DNA from 3 places in the Chitinophaga sp. 180180018-3 genome. Region 1 is predicted to be linked to each of the others. Evidence: riboswitches for the same ligand, from Rfam matches in the RefSeq annotation. Region 1 holds a riboswitch; each other region holds the start of a gene.
The links. Region 1 has a riboswitch for cobalamin ahead of UNH61_RS03575 (DUF5074 domain-containing protein). Riboswitches for the same ligand answer to the same signal wherever they lie in the genome.
Positions count from the first base shown of each region.

Region 2: another riboswitch for cobalamin. It lies ahead of metE (5-methyltetrahydropteroyltriglutamate--homocysteine S-methyltransferase); the one in region 1 lies ahead of UNH61_RS03575 (DUF5074 domain-containing protein).
Region 3: another riboswitch for cobalamin. It lies ahead of UNH61_RS04485 (TonB-dependent receptor); the one in region 1 lies ahead of UNH61_RS03575 (DUF5074 domain-containing protein).

Region 1 covers NZ_CP140772.1:875,037-877,303, forward strand. The annotation lists gene UNH61_RS03575 (DUF5074 domain-containing protein) at 31-1,161, opposite strand; cobalamin riboswitch at 1,337-1,533, opposite strand; gene UNH61_RS03580 (hypothetical protein) at 1,755-2,174, shown strand; gene UNH61_RS03585 (aldehyde dehydrogenase family protein) at 2,181-2,267, opposite strand, start outside.
Region 2 covers NZ_CP140772.1:1,096,745-1,099,011, forward strand. The annotation lists gene UNH61_RS04460 (FecR domain-containing protein) at 1-238, opposite strand, end outside; gene UNH61_RS04465 (RNA polymerase sigma-70 factor) at 293-892, opposite strand; cobalamin riboswitch at 1,041-1,243, shown strand; gene metE (5-methyltetrahydropteroyltriglutamate--homocysteine S-methyltransferase) at 1,437-2,267, shown strand, end outside.
Region 3 covers NZ_CP140772.1:1,103,874-1,106,140, forward strand. The annotation lists gene UNH61_RS04485 (TonB-dependent receptor) at 1-1,064, opposite strand, end outside; cobalamin riboswitch at 1,184-1,389, opposite strand; gene UNH61_RS04490 (nuclear transport factor 2 family protein) at 1,486-1,953, opposite strand; gene UNH61_RS04495 (hypothetical protein) at 2,095-2,267, opposite strand, start outside.

The DNA.
Region 1 (2,267 bases):
CTGTTTCGTAATTCCTAATTCGTAATTCTTTTAATTCTGAAATACGGGCATCGCCGGGAAATACCAACCATTATACGTCAGCGTTTCTTTCAGCGTTGCTGTGGGAGCATCGTAAAGGAGTACCCGGTTTACGTCGCCGGAAAAGGCGCCGTTGATGGTAGTGACAACCAGTTCATTCCTGTCTTTGTTATACGCTGCGCCGGCGCCGTAGAAGTACTGGCCGGAGGGCAGGGTAATGTACGGAGAAGAAAGAGAAGCAGGATTACCTATTACGTAGCGATAAAGCTGCGTACCTCCTGCGAAACCATTGTTACGCACAATGTAAATGGCATTTTCCTGGGTGGAGGCAGTAATGCATGCATGACGCCAGGCTCCCCAGGGAGAGGATACTGTGAACGGCAGTTTAATGGCTGTACGGGCCAATGAAACCGGATCTATGCGGATCAGGGAGTCGGCAGTGGTGGCGTAAATACCTCCGTCTTTACCCGCAGCAAAAGCAAGGTAGGCGGCGCCGAAATTTTTAGCAACCGCATAGTTACTGCTGTTTAGGGCTACGATACCGTCTGTGGCGGAGAGCACGAATACGTAACTTCCGGCAAGGATCATATCGCCGGTATAACCGTTAACTCCATTGACTTTTGAGCCTACTGTCAGGGAAGGCAGGGATACCGGGTATACGCCGTCGCTGGCGCTAAGCAGGCCTCTGCTGGCATCCACTCCAATGAAGGCATGACCATCGTTGCCCGGCAGTGTGCTGATACGGCCGGTTTCTACCAGGCTACCGGCATCCGTTACTACCATTGGGCCACCAGCTTTTATTACGATATACAGTTTGCCATTGAATACCGTAGCATATTGCAGTGTGTTGGATGGCCCGCCCAGGGTGCCCCCCGGGTTGGCCTGGGAATAAACGTTGTACACCAGGCTATCGCCGCTATAGGAATAGAAGTGAAGGTCGCCGGTACCATGACCGAACCAGCCTTCATTGGCAATGAAGAAGCCATTGGCATAGGTGCCACTGACAAGCGCAGTACTGGCATTAACGGCACTTAGGCTGCTTTTTTCTTTCAGGCTGGCAGGTTGCACCAGGTCCTGTTTCTGACAGGAAGCTACAAACAGCGCTACGGCTGCAAATAGGGAAAAAACTAGGTTTTTTTTCATATACTATTATTTGGGTTAAAAAAACAGGCCTGTTATTCCCGGCCAGGCAGCGGCATAAGGAAAGAGTCAGTATACCAGGGATGGCCCGGCATATCACGCCCAGGGGTAAATGATTGAAATAAAACAGAATATAATGCCGACAGGCTTACATTCTCCGCCTTTCACCCGAAAGCACTGAATGATAATTACAGCTGGCAGGTCTTCTGGCTCTCCTGCTTTTCCGGGAACCTTCCCATCCGCCGGAGGCGGACAGTGGTATGGAGTATATCCGGAAAAACAATTGCAGGATTACAGCTACGGGGATAGCTCCGGTTTTGCACCGGATTCCCTTTTAATCCACCCGGAGGTGGAACCAATTGTGGGTGCAAACGTACGCCAAGTATTATTAAAATCCAAAATGCTATATTTCTGCTAACAATAGGGGCAGCAGGTTAAAATATCAACGGGATTTTATACATTCGGGTCAATTTATCACCTTTATGCGTTATTGGGGCCTAATTCTCCTTCTTTTTTGTACCGCTTGCCGGCGGGATGGGTCTGATGCCCAGGCGCTCAGATGTAATGCGGAAATTGGCATTGCAAACTTTGATCAGGTGAAAAAATCTCTTACTTATGAAAATGTGAGAAGCATTTTTAAACAGGAGGGAGAACTCTTCAGCGACAATGGTGTAACAAAGATCTACAAGTGGTACTATGTATGCAGCGGTTTGAAGAGATATGTGCAATGCCAGTTTCAGAACGGCCAGGTAACCCTGGTTGCCATGACGCTTACGCGAGACATTTGTGCTTATAACCTGTCGGTGAACTACCCGAAAGTGCAGCACGGAATGACCTATGCCCAGGTGAAACATGTATTTGGCGCCGATGGCGATAACTTCCGTAACGACTATCAATACCGGCCCGGCGGACATGATACCCGATACTACCGCTGGTATAACTGCGATGCACCTGCGAAATATGCCGAGGTATGGTTTTCTGCTGATACGGTGGTACTTACCAGGAAATTGCTCTGATATCCGTCAGGGTTTCATTTGCCATGATTTTGTTTTAGTAAATGCTCTTAATCCCTGATGGGATAAAGTTGTTCCAAAGCCGGAATGCTTTCT
Region 2 (2,267 bases), 220 kb from region 1:
TCGATTGAATGCGTTTCAGCAGTTCCTCCCTGACCCGGGCACTGTATTCGCCTGAGTCGGGGGAGCCGTCCGGTTTCACCTGGTAGAAAGCTGCCTGCATTTCGCTCAGCAGGATCCGGTTGGCGCCGTTCTGCTGCAGGTAGTCCATTAGTTCCAGTGCCTCGTCCGGACTGCATTTGCGCTGCTGCCAGCGTTGTAGCAATAGTTGATAATATTCACTGTTCTTTTCTACGGGCATATATAATACTATCCCGGGGGAAGAGAATAGGGTGGGTCGGTAAGAAAAATTTTTTTAATTTTTTTCGTAGCTTAAGATCATCGCGGAAAATAAGAGGATGGGAAACACCCCATCCGTATGCTTATACAAAAAAAACTGTATACTCCTCATCGCCAAGACCATATGCTCTTTCACAGTATTCCTGGAAATCCCCAGTTCCGTAGCCACTTCCTCATAACTTTTACTTTCCTCCCTGCACAGCCTGAAAACACGCTGGCGCTGAGGGGGAAGCTGGGCAATGGCTTCATGCAAAAGGGATTCGTATTGCTTCCAAAGCAGGCGGGTATCCGCATCTTCGGTTTGCCGGTGCAGTTCCTGCATCGTTTGCGTCCGGAGTTGCTCGTCGGCCGATATCTTCTTCAGTAATTTAAATACACGGTTACGGGTAATACGGTAAAGATAGCCGCTGAAACACAGCTCAGGATTGATCCGCTCCCTTATCTCCCAGATCTTGGTAAATACCTCCTGCAGTACATCTTCTGCAAGTTCAGGGATATTAATGAAGTGGAGAATATAAGTGTAAAGCGACGGATGATATTGGTTGTATAAAGTAATAAATGCCCCAGTATCTCCCTGCTGTAACTTCCTCAGCAAAACGACATCTTCATTGCTCACTGGATTCTCGATTTACTCACTAAAGTAAGTAATTGAGTGGAATTTTTTTCTTTTTTCCTATTGAACTATAATTGTTGTGCCTGCTTTTAAAATAAAAGATAAACGATACGGGGATTTATTATCTTCGCGGCCTGTTCTTTATGTATTACTAATCGAAGCAGATAATGGTTCCCGCCGGATGGCGGGATTAAAAGGGAACTGTGTGCAAATCACAGGCTGTCCCGCAACTGTAAGTCTGAGCAGCAAATTTGCTGCAACCAGTAAACAACAATGCCACTGTTCCTCCACGGAATGGGAAGGCGTTTACCGGTCAGGCGAGCCAGGAGACCTGCCTTTATCTTACTTTGACAATGCTTTCGTGGACTGAGGCATGTCTGGTTTCGGTAAGTGATCATCACCCGGAACAGGTGTGCCCGGTTACTACGAGGCAGCCTGTGGTATGATCGCATTTTACCTTTTCCCACCTGTTTCACATCTCCCGTAAAGTATTACTGTAGTAGATACAAGGACTTAAACAGCATGTATCACTTTTAAACACACAGTAATGATTATTCACAATCTGGGCTATCCGAGGATAGGTAGCCATCGTGAGTTGAAGAAGGCCAATGAACGCTATTGGTCCGGAAAAATTACCCTGCAGGAACTGCAGGAAACGGCAAAGCATATCCGTTTAGAAAACTGGAAACTACAGCAGGCACAGGGCATAGACCTGATCCCCTGTAACGATTTCTCCCTGTACGACCAGGTGCTTGATACAGCCCTGATGGTAGGCGCCATTCCTTCCCGTTATGAGGTGCTGAGGAATGAATCCATCAATGAAGCAGACCTTTTATTTGCGATGGCAAGAGGGTATCAGCAGAACGGGCACGATATCACCGCCATGGAAATGACTAAATGGTTCGATACGAATTATCACTATATCGTGCCGGAATTCAGCGCTGGTCAGGATTTTAGTTACTATTCCCACAAAGTAGTGGAAGAATTCCGCGAAGCCAGGGCTGCAGGTTATGCTGCCAAGCCGGTATTGCTGGGACCTGTGTCGTTCCTGTTGCTGGGTAAGGAAAAGACGGCAAACTTCAACAGGTTGTCGCTGATCGACAAGCTACTGCCAGTGTACATTCAGGTGTTGGCTGAACTTACGTCAGCAGGGGCAGACGTTATACAGCTGGATGAGCCTTGTTTGTCATTGAACCTGGACGCCGATGTACGGCATATATTCAGCCAGGTATATCAGCAGCTGCATCAACGGTTTCCGGCACGGCATATTATATTATCGTCGTACTTCGAATGCTATGGCGATAACCTGCCAACTGTGCTGAATTTGCCGGTGCAAACCCTGCACCTCGACCTGGTACGTTGTCCGTCGCAGCTCGAT
Region 3 (2,267 bases), 230 kb from region 1:
GCCATAGAGAAATATGTTTCATATTGGTAGTAGTGGTTGTCTGTATAAAAGCGGGTGGTATCCGGCGCCAGGAAGCGCGTATAGTCGTAGGCGTATTTGCCTTTCAGCATCAGGCTGTATTGTTTCGTGATATCCTTCCGGTAGGAGCCCTGTGCGAAGAAATTCCGGTCCCAGAGCCGGTCTGTATGGCCAAATTTGTTGTTGACAACGAACCCTGGTAGTCCCCGTTCTGATTGATAATAATACACCTTCGCATCCCATTCTCCTCCGTTCATTACGCCATTCAGGCCTGCTTCCAGTCGCACTGCATTGATATCGTTATTGGTACGGTAGGCACTGGTATCATATGCTACATGACGGTTAGTATCTACTTTCTGATATACGAATTTATAGCGGCCGGTGGCATGGGTCCATTCCTCGCTGAAAGTAGCGGCTACTTTATCGTTGATTTTCTGTTGCCAGAGTGCCGACGGATTGAAGAGGCCAAAGGATCCTGTTTTGATAGTTCCGCGCAGGTGGCGGGTTTCGTCGGGTGCAAACTTAGGTTTAAGCGTAGTGAGATAGATGGAACCGGCAGAGCCGAAGTCTTTGGCAGGCTGGAATATATTGCTTTTTTGTCCGTTGTATAAAGCAATTTCCTCCATGTTATCGAGTGAGAAACGGCCCAGGTCTACCTGCCCGTTTTGTGCATTTCCCAGCTGTATACCGTCGTAGAATACGCCCACCTGGTTAGTGCCCATGCTGCGTATATCCACTGTTTTCAGGCCGCCTATGCCGCCGTAGTCCTTAATCTGCGCGCCGGAGAAGAAGCGTATGGCGTCCGCTACGGAGTGGGTGCCGAGCCGGGAGATCTCAGTAGCCTGCATCTTCTGCCCGGGGCTTACCTCGCCGGTACTGCGGGGCGCTGTTACTGATACCTCGCGCAGGTTTCGGCTGCGGGTGGTATCTGCACCATTGTGCCTGTTGTTTTCCTGTGCGCTGAGCGTCAGTGGAAAACAGCAGATAACCAGTACCAGGTACAGACATAGGTCTGTTCCTGAACAGGTTCGTTCATTGAAACGCATATTGTTACCTGTTAATATTTCATCAACAGCTTTCGCAATAAGAAAAAAATATAGGAAGCAGACAATTGACAGGACTCGCCCGTTGGTTGAATTTATTCCTAAGCTTCATTCCACGAAAGCTCAAAAACGAGTACTGTGGCAGGTATTCTGACTTATCTCTGCTTCGGGCGACCTTCCCATTGAATGTTCAACAGTGGTCTTGTGTATGGCCCTGGCATTTAGCGAGACTTACAGCAGCGGGACTGTCCAGGATTTGCACCTGTGTTCCCTTTTAATCGGATTAAATCAGGGAGATTGAATCCGAACCATTGTACTTTCTTGTCTAGTCCCCCGGCTTATGCAGGCGGCGGATTTAACGGTGCAAATATAGATTAAAAAATCTATCTGCCGGATTCTTTCAAAAGGGGAGAAAATAATGGGGTTATTTCACGGCTGCTTCTTCCACGCAATTATCCTTGCGCCGGGTATCAATGATATACTGGATCTTCCATACACCCTCTATCCGCACCAGTTGAAAAGCATCCACGCCGCAATGAGAAAATGTTCCTTTGAAGTAGAGGCGGTAAGGGGCCCATACGCTGGCCAGCCGGTCGTCTACAACGATATGTGCAAATGCAATCCGTTCGTCAACTGCCTGAGACGGGAACCTGGCAACGATGTTGGCAAATTCAGCAGCGGTGGTATTATGTACGGCATCGTTGCCGGGGCGGCCTGAAATGGATTGTAACATAGCGCCCGGCGCAAAGCAGGCAGCAGCTGCAGCACTGTCGGCTTGGCGCATGGCATTAAACAGGTTGCTGACAGCGGTTTTGACAGAATCTTCTGTTGTTTGCGCTCCGGCGCGGAAGGCGGTAAAGATGAGTATCGTAAAGAAGAGGAGGCGTTGCATTTTTTTCTTACAATATACCTTTTTTACGGCCCTGGGGGTTACCGCTTGTAAAGTAATTAGTGATTCAGCATTACCAGGGCTGCTTTCTTCCTGCCGGCGAGTAACAACAGCGGCAAACTAAGCAGGAATAAAGTGGATGATTTATTCTTCCAGATTGTCCCAGCTAACTATAAAATCATTGAATGTTGTTCCAAACTCTTCTTCTTTTCCCTCCAGAACAGTGAATCCACCAGATGTAGTTAATTTAAATCCGGCCTGTTTGTCGATGATTTCGGTAGTCTCTCCATTGCGCTCAATTTCGAAGCAGGCCTGAT